3 regions of the Mesobacillus sp. QJM3NY_10 genome follow, and region 1 is predicted to be linked to each of the others. Evidence: riboswitches for the same ligand, from Rfam matches in the RefSeq annotation. Region 1 holds a riboswitch; each other region holds the start of a gene.
The links. Region 1 has a riboswitch for lysine ahead of AC0VX7_RS03710 (amidohydrolase). Riboswitches for the same ligand answer to the same signal wherever they lie in the genome.
Positions count from the first base shown of each region.

Region 2: another riboswitch for lysine. It lies ahead of AC0VX7_RS20730 (Na+/H+ antiporter NhaC family protein); the one in region 1 lies ahead of AC0VX7_RS03710 (amidohydrolase).
Region 3: another riboswitch for lysine. It lies ahead of AC0VX7_RS17945 (aspartate kinase); the one in region 1 lies ahead of AC0VX7_RS03710 (amidohydrolase).

Region 1 covers NZ_CM149675.1:732,749-737,531, reverse strand. Annotated here, with positions in the region: gene AC0VX7_RS03715 (methyl-accepting chemotaxis protein) at 1-823, opposite strand, end outside; gene AC0VX7_RS03710 (amidohydrolase) at 971-2,569, opposite strand; lysine riboswitch at 2,725-2,901, opposite strand; gene AC0VX7_RS03705 (nuclease-related domain-containing protein) at 3,010-3,915, shown strand; gene AC0VX7_RS03700 (helix-turn-helix transcriptional regulator) at 4,695-4,783, shown strand, end outside.
Region 2 covers NZ_CM149675.1:4,093,387-4,098,169, reverse strand. Annotated here, with positions in the region: gene AC0VX7_RS20740 (HD-GYP domain-containing protein) at 84-1,193, shown strand; gene yunB (sporulation protein YunB) at 1,299-2,069, shown strand; lysine riboswitch at 2,136-2,319, shown strand; gene AC0VX7_RS20730 (Na+/H+ antiporter NhaC family protein) at 2,461-4,047, shown strand; gene AC0VX7_RS20725 (sodium-dependent transporter) at 4,297-4,783, shown strand, end outside.
Region 3 covers NZ_CM149675.1:3,556,398-3,561,180, reverse strand. Annotated here, with positions in the region: gene AC0VX7_RS17955 (glycosyltransferase family protein) at 1-132, shown strand, start outside; gene uvrC (excinuclease ABC subunit UvrC) at 148-1,920, shown strand; lysine riboswitch at 1,990-2,167, shown strand; gene AC0VX7_RS17945 (aspartate kinase) at 2,330-3,562, shown strand; gene AC0VX7_RS17940 (YslB family protein) at 4,320-4,775, opposite strand.

The sequences.
Region 1 (4,783 bases):
ATGTACTGCTTACCTTGAAAATCAGTTCCCTTAAATTGGTCGTCATCTCGTTAAAAGCCGCGGCCAACTCGCCGATTTCATCTTTATTCTTCACATTCAATTTTTCAACAGCCAGGTTCCCTTGCGCCACTTGCTTTGCTGCTTGCGATACCAGCTGAACCGGCTTGGAAATCATTCGGCTTATTTGCAGCGCAATGACGATTCCCAACACAAACGCCGCTGCACTGAGCACAATGATGAGCAAGGCTACTTTCTTAACATCACCAGATAACGTTTCACCCGTTAATTCCAGAGCGTCTTGCTGGTACTCAATCGCGTCCTCAGCAGCAGAATTCAGGCTGAAGATAAGCGGATTTCCTTTTTCCTGCATCAATAACCTGACCTTGACCATTTGTTCATCTCTTATTAAAAGAAAAGCCTCTGAAGCCACCTCATAATATTGCGCCTCAGCTGCAACAAGGTTTTCTCCTACCTTTTTTCCCTCAGCTGATTCTTCTGAGCTTAAATATTTCTTAGAGCTTTTATCAAAATCTTCTACCGCACCTTCAAATTCAATCAGGCTTTCTCCATCACCATTAGCCATATACTTTTGGAGTGCCAGTTGCTCCCTCATGATGGCATCCTTCATCTCAACAATCAGATTCAGCTTTTCCATCCGTTCATCAATGGATGACGAATACTGGCTGTTCATCTTGTTAAACTGAAAGTTCGTGATGATTGCCACGAGCGCCAACAAAGTTAAAACCGAGAAAAAGCCGGTCAATAGTTTAGCACGAACACTGAATCTCATCTGTGGTTTTGTGAACCTTTTTTTGAATTTCATTTTCCGCTCTCCTGTCCAGCAATAGATTAAATTACCACTCTTACCTACTATTTCGGTTCAAATTCAGAAAATTTTAGGACTTTAGCCATAAAAATAAAAAGGACGGTTCTTTCTTCCGAATGGAAGTTAAGAACCGTCTCCATATTTCTAATTGAGCCTGCGATATTTGATTTCTCCGCCAATGATCGTCATTTCAATTTCCATCGATAAAAGTTCATCTGCATCTGTCATTTCAAATGGATTTTTGGAATAAACGGTCAGATCTGCTAATTTTCCCCGTGCAATAGTGCCTTTCACCGTCTCTTCGTTTGTTGGATAAGCTCCTAGTTCGGTGAAGAGTCGGAAAGCATCGACCATCGACAGCTTCTGCTCCGGCACGTAGCCAGCGTGAGTTTCCCCCGGCTTTTTCCTTGTTACTGCCGCATGGATTCCCAAAATCGGATCGACTGGTTCAACCGGAGAATCAGAGCCTCCGGCACATATGACACCTGCTTCCATCAAGGTTTTCCATGCGTAAGAAAGCTTGATTCGTTCTACGCCGAGACGCTCCTGAACCCATGGGAAGTCACTTGCGATAAAGCGCGGTTGGATATCGGCAATTCTGCTTGGCGACTTTAGTCTAGGGATCAATTCCTCTCGTAAAACCTGCGCATGGATTAGCCGGTCTCGATAAGCCACTGCCTGGAACTTGTCCAGCACGTCGAGAACATTCTCCAGTGCCTGGTCGCCAATTGTATGGACTGCAATCGGCATGTCCAGTTCCCGTGCACCTTTCACGATTTCATATAAATGCTCCTGGTCATACATCGCATCACCATACTGACCTGGCGCATCGCTATATGGTTCTGACAACAGCGCGGTTCTCCGGCCAAATGCTCCATCGGCAAAAATTTTCACCGCACCGATTTGCAGGGTATCATTGCCATAACCAGTGTACATTCCAGCTTCTTTTAGGTTTGGTAAAAACTCATGGTTGATTAGGAGATTGCTGCGCAAACCGAGCTGCTCTCCATTTAAAAGTTCATTGAATAGGTCCCACGTTTTTTCAAGTCCGCCAAGATAGAGTGGATCATTCGTATGCACGCTCGTCAGCCCTTTACTCATGGCAAAATGCATCGTCTGTCTCATCGCTTTTTTCCAGTCGTCGTACGAGCGTTCAGGAATGTGCTGTCTGACCAGATTCGCCGCTGACTCGAGGAACAGTCCCGTCGGCTGCTTGGTGATTTCATCGAGTACGATTGTGCCGCCCTCCGGAACCGATATCGACTGATGATAGCCGCTCACTTCGAGCGCCTTGCTGTTGACGAGGGTCGCATGCAGGCACGTCCTTGTTAAAAATAACGGGTTGGCTGGCGCCACATAATCCAGCTCTGCTATCGTCGGAATCCCTCCGTCGGTAAAAAGATTCTCATCCCAGCTGCTGCCGACAATCCATTCGCCCGGCTCAAGCTGGCTGGCTTTTTCCTGAATTTTTGCCAGCATCTCATGTTTGGTCGTGATTCCGACAAAATCGAGATTGATAAAACTATCCGCCATGATGGACAGGTGAAGATGGCTGTCAATCAAGCCTGGCGTAACTGTCTTCCCTTCCAGGTCAATGGTTTGTGCCTTGCTGCCCCATTGCAGCACCATATCCGCGGTAGTTCCCATATCGATAAAACGGCCATTTTCGATGACCACAGCCTGTACAATTGGATTGCGTGAATTGAATGTATAGATCGTTCCATTTTTATAGATGGTTCTCAAGAAGATTCTCCCCTTTGGATAGATAAAAATTGTGAATGCCTGGGGAGTGCGTTAGGAGTTTGATAGAAGGGGATAATGGAAAGGCTTTTGTCTGCAAAAAAGCAATGACAGAAAATAACCTATCATTGCTTTTACAATATACGTTATCCTCCATTTCGATCAGTAGTTCTCCATGCACAAACCCCGCATGACAGTCTGCTCCTTGTTCAGAAAGCATCCCAGCAGTAATCAGTTTGACCCTGATTACGCTTCGGCAAACAACCCTTTCAGCCACCATCAACGATGTCATACTCCGATGGACTACTTTTGTTATTCGCTCCTCTACCTCACCGACCTGATAAGATCATATGAAATTAGCTTAATAGTATCATAAATGTCCAAGAATGTTCACTGATTTTTATTTGACAGTCTTTTAAAATGAAAAAGAAAGGAAGTGGAATATGATAGTAAAAGAAAGAACCAAACCGGAAGAATTAGAGATATTGGAAGCTTTGAATCGCAGAATGGAACTGGAAGAGAAAGATGCCCAAAACCTGAGAACGCTTGAAAAAGGGTATGAAGGTGAAGTGCAGTTTGACAAATGGTTTACGAATTACCGAGTTGAGAGTCTCATTATCAACGACCTGCTCCTCGAAGTGAGTGGCACCCTTTTTCAAATCGATTCTCTCGTGATTACACAGGACCGCCTACACCTTTTTGAAGTAAAAAACCTTGAAGGGGACTATTATCTGGATGGTGACAAATTTAAAACAGTCGCAGGGTTAGAAACCAAAAACCCCCTACACCAACTAAATAGAGCAGAAACACTCCTGAAACAACTGCTGAAGAGCCTGGGATTTTACACCCCACTTGAACCTCACCTCGTGTTCATCAACCCTGAATTTGCCCTACTGCAAGCACCATTAAAATCACCCATTATTTTGCCAAACCAACTCAACCGCTTTATGAATAAAATGAACAGAACCTCATCAAAATTAACGAGCAAGCATACCAAGCTGGCCGAGGCTCTATTGTCATTGCATATTACGAAATCACCATATAGCAGAGTACCAGGTTATGATTTTGGTATGTTGAGGAAAGGGGTTATTTGTGGAGAGTGCGGGGAGTTTTTGGAGGTTTTCGAGCGAAAGCGGATTATATGCAATCATTGTGACTCCAGGGAACCGGTTGATTCTATGGTGCTACGCACTGTTAAAAGCTTTCAATTACTCTTCCCGGATCGGAGAGTAACCACATCAGCAATTTTTGAATGGACATATGGGATTCTGCCCAAGAAAGCCATAAGAAGAGTCTTAAAGAAAAACCTCTTAGTCAAAGGAGAGTGGATTTCAACTCATTATGAGTAAAATACAAAGCCCGGAAGAAGTATCGCCTTCTTCCGGGCTTTTATGTGACCTTTAACTCCACGATTGCTTCCCTAAGGGCACATTATCTCCTTTTATGTGACCTTTAACTCCACGATTGCTTCCCTAAGGGCACATTATCCCCTTTTATGTGACCTTTAACTTCACGATTGCTTCCCTAAGGGCACATTATCTTCTTTTATGTGACCTTTAACCCCACAATCTCTTCCCTAAGGGCACATTAACTCCTTTTATGTGACCTTTAACCCCACGATTGCTTCCCTAAGGGCACATTAACTCCTTTTATGTGACCTTTAACCCCACGATTGCTTTCCTAAGGGCACATTATCTCCTTTTATGTGACCTTTAACTCCAAGATTGCTTCTCTAAGGGAACATTATGTCCTTTTATGTGACCTTTAACCCCACGATTGCTTCCCTAAGGGCACATTCCCTTTATTTATGTGATCGTAATCTTTTATCCCTATTTTAATTTAACCCTTTTACTTTTTGAAAGAGTTTACTTTTCATCCGAAAAATGGCTTGCTGATTCTATTACTTTTTCAATATCATCTCTTATTTTTTCTTTTTCTAGGAGATGCTATGATAGTTCTTAGAATGCATCAGTGGGAACAAAATAAGAAGGTACACGATTCCTTATAAATTCTTGCTGGATTCACAGCATGCAAAAAGTGAATAAAAAGTAAATAATATATATAAAATCAGCTAAAACATAAAATGGTAGTGTGACGATTTTTATTCAGCTAGCACTATGCGAAAAATATGAGAAAAGGGGATAACTCCATGAACATTACTCATGAGTTAGGAAAAACCATTAAAAGACTGCGAGCCGAACAACAATTGACACAAGA
Region 2 (4,783 bases), 1.4 Mb from region 1:
AATTTTCTTGTTTTCCTGGCTTTTTTTCGGAAGTTATCGCGGAAATTAGCCACCACCAACTAACAGATAAAGTGGGAATTGACATGAGACTCGTAGCCACCACTTCGGTAGAGGAAGGGGCTTTACTCGGAAAAGCCATCTATAATGACAAGGGCCAGGTTCTTTTAAACGTAGGCGCACGGCTCGAAGGCAAAATCCTTAGCCGACTAGAAGAGTTTGGTATTGACTATATTTATATAAAAGACCCTGATACAGACGATATCATTGTGAGAAACTCCATATCAGATGAATTGCGCGTCAATGCGATTATGACGATTGGGGATACATTCAAGCAAATTCAGCTGGATTCGAAGGTTTCACAAACCTTTGTACTGGAAAAATCAGCGAGGAAATTCAAGAAGCTGATCAGTGCTTTGCTTGATGAGCTTCAGAGGAGCAAAGAGCTGTTGAATTTGCTGTCCGATGTGTTTCTGCATGACCACTATATTTTTTCTCATTCATTGAATGTTACTTTATATGCCTTGGCTATTGGCATCGAAATGAAGCTGACTCCAAAAGAGCTTGAGCAGCTGGGGCTCGGTGCGATTTTACACGATGTTGGAAAAATGAAGGTTCCAGAAGAAATCCTATCAAAACCAGGCAAGCTGACTGTGGAAGAGTTCCAAGTCATTAAAGCCCACGCTGAGGATGGCTTTCAGATGCTCAGGAATATCCCGACCGTTCCGCTGATAGTGGCTCATTGTGCCTATCAGCATCACGAACGCTTGAATGGTGCAGGATATCCACGTGGATTGAAGGGTGACGAAATCCACTTATTCGGAAAGATACTTGGTGTGGCTGATGTGTTTGATGCCGTTACTTCTAATCGTGTATATCGGCCAGCGATGCTTCCGCATGAAGGCCTTGAAATCCTCTATTCGGGTTCAGGCAGCCTGTTTGATCCGAAGATAGTCGACGCCTTCCGAAGAGCAGTGGCGATATATCCGGTCGGCCTTACCGTTATGTTAAGCGATGGGCGAAAGGGAGTAGTGGCTGAGCAGAATCCTGGCTTGAGTGAGCGCCCTGTTGTCCGTATTCTCGAAGAAAACGGCCGTAAAGTAGAGCCATACCAGCTTGATTTGCAATCGAACCTATCCCTGATGATTGTCAGCTGTGATACGGTGATCAAATATGAGTACGCCGCTAATTATTAATTTTTCCAGATTGGTAATTTAGAATTGCAGGCATAAACTTTAAATACTTTTTAGGCTAGTTCCCCCCTTTGAAGCATACATATAGCTTTAGAGGGGGGATTTGTTTTGGCAAAATTCGGCCGGCGGCTGCCTCGAAAAGGGCCCTTGCCTTTCAGGTATGTATTCCTGCTGACATTCGTCTTTTTTTCCTTTTCAACAGCAGCAGGATTGTGGGTCATAGATAAAGGGCTCGAGCCCACATTGATGAAATACGCGGAATCCCAGACAAGAAAAATTGCCACGCTTGTAATCAATAAGGCGATCAATAAGAAGATTGCCAATGGGATGGATATTGATAAAGTAATTGAATTTGTTCCGGTGGATGGCGGAACGACTACTGTAGTGAAATTCAATACCGAAATCATCAACAGGGTAAAAGCTGAAACGACTAACATTGTGCAAATGAACCTGAAGGAAGCAGAAAGAGGGCATCTCACTTCACTCGAGATGCTGACAGATGTCGAGCTTGTCACCGATGAAGAGGACAGGGAAGCAGGAATCATATATTACGTTCCATTGGGCCAGGCCACCAATAATGCACTTCTTGGTAATATGGGCCCGAGAGTTCCTGTGAAATTCAATGCAATCGGGGATGTGACCTCAGATGTGGTCTGGGATACCGAGGAGCACGGAATCAACAATACGTTAATCAATGTTTCAGTAAGAGTCAAGGTCAACGTCCAAATTATTATACCGTTTGCGACTAAAATAGCCACTGTGCAGGAAAATATTCCGATTGGCAGCTTCTACTACCCTGGAAAAGTACCGCAATTTTATAATGGCGGCGGGGGTGTCGTACCACCTGCTATTCAGGTTCCAGGTACGCCTGGGCAATAAAAACAGTTGTCAAGTTAGCGATATTGTTATATTATAAAATCAATTGAATAATAAACCACATCATTCCGATGGGGTAGAGGCGCAGGATTCAAGAGTAAGCTGTGTGAGGATGACAACGTTGATCACAGCTAAAAGGGAATTTTGCCGAAGCAATAATCAGTGAGTCACATTTTTTATTGCTGGGGATACTTTGAACAAGAGTATCACTGTCATTATGGAGGTATATCCATAATGGGGAGCTACAGATCGTGATGGAGACACTAGTTGCTTATTAAGGGCAGCGATAGAATGTTCTCTATCGTTGCCCTTTTTTATTTATTTTTAAAAAGTAGCTACAACTCTTTTCATGTAAAAGTTTCCCCCTGTCAAAAACAAGGAGGAGAAAGAAAGAATGGAGAACACAATTTTTTCATTGCTGCCGCCATTAGTGGCAATCTTAATGGTAGTGATCACAAGGCGAGTGCTATTGTCTTTGGGGACAGGCATCATCGCAGCGGCTTTTTTGCTCGCTGAATTTAATATCGCAGAAACATTTGCAATTATGTGGGACGCGATCAAGGGGATTGTTGTCGCAGATGGCGAACTGAACACGTATAGCCTGTACATCATCCTATTTCTATTATTATTGGGTACAATCACAGCGTTCATTTCCATTTCAGGCGGAAGCCGTGCGTTTGGCGAATGGGCGATGAAGCGTGTGAAAACAAGAGTCGGAGCACAGCTTGTCGGCGCATTTTTAGGCGTTATTATTTTCATTGATGATTATTTCAATGCTTTGGCAGTCGGTCAAATTACACGCCCGATCACAGACCGACAAAAGGTTTCTCGTGCAAAGCTTGCTTACTTGATCGACTCTACTTCTGCACCTGTCTGTGTCATTTCCCCAATTTCGAGCTGGGGTGCTTACATTATTGCGTTGATTGGTACCATCCTCGCTGCTCATGGAGTTAGCGAATATACGGCATTTTCAGCGTTCATGCAAATGGCGCCAATGAACTTTTACGCACTTGCAGCGTTAGCGATGGTCTTTATCGTAGCTCTAAGAAATATCGAAATTGGACCTATGAAAAAGCATGAAGAACGTGCGATCACGGAAGGAATCGTCGTTCCACAGGACAAGCCTGTACCGGGCGAACTGAAGGATGACCTTCCTACAAGCACAAAAGGGACAGTTGGAGACCTTGTATGGCCGATTGTAGCCCTTGTCGCTGGAACTGTAGGCATGATGCTTTGGACTGGAGCAAGCGCTGTGGAAGGCAATGTTACCATCTTAGCGATTTTCGAAAACACAGATGTAACGAAGTCTCTTGTTACTGGCGGATTGCTTGGACTAGCTGTTGCACTGATTCTGTTTGTAAGGCAGGCAGTAGTGTTAAAAGGCGTCAATGCCAATGTTTTTGGCAAAGGAATTGTTGAGGGCATTAAGTCAATGCTCCCGGCTATTTATATCCTGTTCTTCGCATGGGTCATTGTTGATTTGATTGGAAGACTTGAAACTGGCAAGTATCTTGCTGGTATTGTTGAAAGCTCTAATATTAATATCTCATTCCTGCCGTTCCTGCTATTCCTCGTAGCTGGAATCATGGCTTTCTCAACAGGAACTTCATGGGGATCATTCGGCATCCTGCTTCCAATTGCCGGGGACATCGCTGCTGCAGCTGATATCAACCTTATGCTGCCAGCATTAGCAGCAGTATTGGCGGGCGCGGTTTTTGGTGACCACTGCTCACCAATATCCGATACTACGATCCTTTCATCAACAGGAGCTGGCTCACACCACTTAGACCATGTCATGACCCAGCTGCCATACGCTTTGATTTCCGCTGCGATAGCATCTGTCGGATTCCTGATCATTGGTTTCACTGGCAGCACTTTAGGAGCACTTGCGGCTGTGGCAATCTTGCTTGTTGCCTTTGCTTTCATTTTTGGAAGCAAGACAACCCAGGAAGAAGTGTTAAAAGAAAATCTTGCAGAATAATGTTAAGGCTGTCTGACTTTCAGACAGCTTTTTTCATATTTTGAAAAAAGTAGGAATAGAATCCTAATTAATAGGGAGTATTGGTATAGTTGGGAAAATTTTTTAGGAAAAATTTTATTATGACCAAAATAATATTTTGACAAGCAATTAAAAACTAGCTATACTATTCCTAGACTAAATAATCTGAAAATATAAAACTTTCTAATTATCAACATTTTCCAGGTGATTAGAAGGCGAGGGGGATTAAAAATGGAAAATCGTCCACAGTGGGGAACGAGGGCAGGATTCATTCTTGCCGCAGTAGGATCGGCAGTCGGGTTGGGAAATATTTGGCGCTTCCCGGGAGTAGCATATGAGAATGGCGGAGGAGCATTCTTCTTCCCATACCTATTCGCACTCTTGACAGCAGGTATTCCAATTTTGATTTTGGAATTCACGATCGGTCATAAGTACCGCGGGTCTGCACCATTAAGTTACTTTAAAATGCGTAAAGGTGCTGAGTGGATTGGCTGGTGGCAGCTTGCCGTATCCTTTGTCATTTCGACTTATTATGCAGTAATCATTGCATGGGCAATGTCTTACGCTTATTTTTCACTAAGCAAGCAGTGGGGAGATGACCCGCTATCATTCCTTGTAGGTGATTATTTAAAGGTAGTTGACGCTGGTCAAGTTGGAAGTATCGTACCAGGTGTATTCCTTCCATTGGTCATTGTTTGGGTCATCACTCTTGGTATTT
Region 3 (4,783 bases), 2.0 Mb from region 1:
AGTGTTGTGGACGGCTTCCATTCCCAGGGCTTTGATTCTGGAGGGAAGCTAGAAAAGGTAGAAACATTTACTTCAGGAAAAATTTTTGACCCAGTCTATCATAAGATTATTCTATATAAATGGACACCGTAACAGGAGGTGAACGGCATGAATGAACAGATCAGGAATAAGCTTGCTCTTCTCCCTGCCCAGCCAGGTTGTTATTTAATGAAGGACAGGCAGGGGACCATTATTTACGTTGGGAAAGCGAAGGTATTGAAGAATAGGGTGCGCTCTTATTTTACAGGATCGCATGACGGAAAAACTCTCCGTCTTGTTAATGAAATTGAGGATTTTGAGTATATCGTCACCTCCTCGGATATGGAAGCGCTGCTTCTTGAAATCAACCTGATCAAGAAATATGATCCAAAATATAACATCATGCTCAAGGATGATAAATCATATCCGTTCATCAAGCTGACTGCCGAACGGCATCCAAAGCTGATTATTACGAGAAAGGTAAAAAAGGACAGCGGCAAATATTTTGGGCCGTATCCCAATGTACAGGCGGCGAATGAGACGAAAAAACTGCTGGACAGGATTTATCCGCTCCGGAAGTGTTCTACGCTGCCTGATCGTGTCTGCCTTTATTATCATATGGGGCAGTGCCTTGCTCCCTGTGTCAAGGACGTAGCCAAGGAAGAGTATAAGCAGATTACAGATGAGATTACACGTTTCCTCAACGGGGGATATAAAGAAATCAAGGAAGATTTGACGGTGAAAATGGCTGCGGCTGCCGAAGAACTTGATTTTGAACGTGCCAAGGAATTTCGCGACAAGATCGTCCATATTGAGGCAACGATGGAAAAGCAGAAGATGACCACGACTGATTTTACCGACCGGGATGTGTTTGGCTATGCTGTCGACAAGGGCTGGATGTGTGTACAGGTCTTCTTTATCCGTCAGGGAAAATTGATTGAACGAGAGGTTTCGATGTTTCCAATCTACAATGAACCTGAAGAAGATATTCTCACATACCTGGGCCAATTTTACTCAAAAAATGAGCATTTCAAGCCAAAGGAAGTATTGGTTCCTGAGGGCGTGGACCTTGAACTAGCAGAGGGTCTGCTTGAAGTCAAAGTGCTAAAACCGCAGCGCGGAAAGAAAAAGGAGCTCGTCCATCTAGCGTCCAAGAATGCCGGTATCGCCCTGAAAGAGAAGTTTTCGTTAATTGACCGTGATGAGGAACGGACCATCAAGGCTGTTGAAAACCTTGGCAAGCAAATGGGCATCTACACCCCTCATCGGATTGAGTCCTTCGATAACTCCAACATTCAGGGAACCGATCCGGTATCAGCGATGATTGTTTTTATCGACGGCAAGCCCGAAAAAAGGGAATACCGCAAATATAAGATTAAGTCAGTAAAAGGTCCGGATGACTATGAATCGATGAGGGAAGTCGTAAGGCGCAGGTATACTCGTGTCCTGAAAGAGGGATTGCCGCTTCCGGATTTGATTATCATCGATGGCGGAAAAGGACATATTGAATCAGCGCGTGATGTGCTTGAGAATGAACTTGGGCTGGATATTCCGATTGCCGGCCTGGCCAAGGATGACAAGCACAGGACTTCGCAGCTCCTCTATGGTAACCCGCTGCAGGTAATAGAACTACCGCGAAACAGCCAGGAGTTTTACCTGTTGCAAAGAATCCAGGATGAAGTCCACCGGTTCGCGATTACCTTCCACCGCCAGTTAAGGGGCAAAAGTGCCTTTCAATCACTGCTTGATGATATCCCGGGCATAGGCGAAAAGCGCAAGAAAGCTCTGTTGAAGCATTTCGGCTCGGTGAAAAAAATGAGAGAAGCCTCTTTGGAAGAGCTGAATGCTGCCGGACTTCCAGCTAATGTTGCGGAGGAACTATATCAGAAATTACAGAATTAATGTAGCATTCTATTTTTAGGTGTGCTATAATGATAAAAATTTCATATAGCTATCACTTTAGAGCATTAAAGTGAAGATAGAGGTGCGAACTTCAAGAGTAAAAGTCAGGAGAATTGTAGGATTCGAGGATGGACTTTGAAAGGGGATGTTCGCCGAAGTGGGGAAATGCCTATCGATTTTCTCGCTGGTCCTTCGTTGAATAAACGCTGGATTGTCAAGATTGCCATCTTGGAGTGCTATCTCATGTTGCAGCGTATATACACGTTTATCAAGCAATGGGAGCCACTTCCATTGCTTTTTCTGTTTTTATGGACCTTTTTTAAAAGAGGACCGGGGAAAATACATATGCGGCGTAGCCATGAAACTCTCTATTAGAGGCAAAATAAGAATGAAGAGGCAGGGGAAACGTATGGGATTGATTGTACAGAAATTCGGTGGAACATCAGTGGGAAGCGTCGAAAGGATCAGGAACGCAGCAAGCAGGACAGCGGAGGAACTGCAGAACGGCAACAATGTGGTCGTAGTCGTTTCAGCAATGGGGAAGACGACGGACCATCTTGTCGAAATGGCGAATGATATTTCCAGCGCGCCATCAAAAAGAGAAATGGATATGCTTTTGACAACAGGAGAGCAAATTACCATCGCACTTTTTTCCATGGCATTGGCGCAAAATGGCATCGATGCCGTTTCCTATACAGGCTGGCAGGCTGGAATCAAAACAGAAGCTGTCCACGGCAACGCCAGGATTGTCGATATTGACACAGACAGGGTTGCCAGGGACTTAGAGACTGGCAAGGTGGTCATTGTCGCGGGATTCCAGGGTGTTACGGATGACGGTGATATCACGACACTTGGACGCGGCGGGTCAGATACAACGGCAGTAGCCCTTGCGGCGGCACTGAAGGCTGATAAATGCGATATCTATACTGATGTGACCGGCGTTTTTACGACTGACCCAAGATATGTGAAAAGCGCGAGAAAATTGCTGAGCGTTTCATATGATGAAATGCTAGAGTTGGCAAATCTCGGGGCAGGAGTGCTCCATCCGCGAGCGGTTGAATTTGCGAAAAACTATGGATTGCCACTTGAAGTAAGATCCAGCATGGAAAAAGAAAGAGGCACGATCATCGAGGAGGAGAATGAAATGGAACAGAATCTAATCGTACGCGGAGTAGCGTTTGAAGACCAAATTACGAGAGTATCAGTCCTTGGAGTAAGCACTTCATTAAAAGGACTTTCAACTATATTCACAACACTTGCACAGAACCACATCAATGTCGATATCATCGTCCAGAGCCGTACAGAAGCAGGGTTAGCCAATATTTCGTTCTCCATTAAGAGTAACGACCTCCCAGAGGCACTGGACGTATTGGAACGCAATAAAGAAGCTTTGAACTATCAGGCGGTCGAATCCGAAACCGGTCTGGCAAAGGTGTCGATTGTAGGTTCAGGAATGGTTTCAAATCCAGGTGTAGCTGCCAAAATGTTTGAAGTCCTTGAAGGACACGGTATCCAGGTGAAGATGGTAAGCACATCTGAAATCAAAGTCTCCACCGTAGTTGATGAGAAAAAAATGGTAAACGCGGTGGAATCATTGCATGAAGCATTTGAACTTTACTCCGAAGCTGTTAAGACGAATTAATCAGGAGAAAAATAGCTTTCCCGGTGCACGTTATTGGGAAGGCTATTTGTGTATATGTTCCCTGTTTAGCAAAAGCGAGAGAAACCGGGCATATAAAAGGTAAATATGTCCTCCCTTTTGGGAAAAGGGAGAGAAACCGGTCACATAAAAGATAAATATGTTCCCTGTTTAGTAAAAAGGGAATAATGTGCCCTTTAAAGTGGGAAGCCAGAGGTAAAGGTCACATAAAAGGGAATAATGTGCCCTTTAAAGTGAAAAGCCAAAGGTAAAGGTCACATAAAAGGGAATAATGTGCCCTTTAAAGTGGGAAGCCAGAGGTAAAGGTCACATAAAGGGAAATGTGCCCTTTAAAGTGAGAACCAAGAGGTAAAGGTCCCATAAAAGGGGATAATGTGCCCTTTAAAGAGAAAAGCGGGAGGTAAAGGTCCCATAAAAGGGGATAATGTGCCCTTTAAAGAGAAAAGCGGGAGGTAAAGGTCCCATAAAAGGGGATAATGTGCCCTTTAAAGAGAAAAGCGGGAGGTAAAGGTCACATAAAAGGGGATAATGTGCCTTTTAAAGAGAAAAGCGGGAGGTAAAGGTCACATAAAACATGCTCCTGAGGAAAATTCGTCATTAAAAACGGCCAGAAAAGGGGCTTAAGCATACCAAAGGGCACAGCGAAGGGTATTCACTGTGCCTGGTTAACTTTATTAGGTGATATGCGTTCGATTTAAATAGCGAATGACAGCCCAGGCTTGGTTAATTACTCGATGGTTTACTCATCAATATGATCATTCTTATCCCATTTGATCGTGAACAGGATTTTCGATGATTTTTTGTTGGGGTGTTCGAAGGCTTCGGCTGTTACTTCTTTCTGTTGTTCAATTTGCTGGGCAATGAAGCCTGCTTCTAGCTGGAATGTGGAATTTGGGTTATTTTTCAGTCGGGAGGAAATTAGCTCGCTGCCAAGTTCAAGCACCATTTCTCTTCGGGATTGTTCTTTGATGGTTAGTGTGCCCCAGCCGGCATCCAGGAAAAAGCGGATGGTTTCGTCATGGGTTGCTAATGGAAACTTTCGGGCAAGGCGTTTGCCGGCCCAATACAGAATTTCTGGCGTATCTTTGCCGAGCAATTCCGGCAGAAGGACTTCCCTGATCAATTCATATCCAAACGCAGGGACAGCCATTGGCTCGCTTTCAGTTTTTTGCTCAGAAGTAGTTATGTCACTCATGTTCTCCC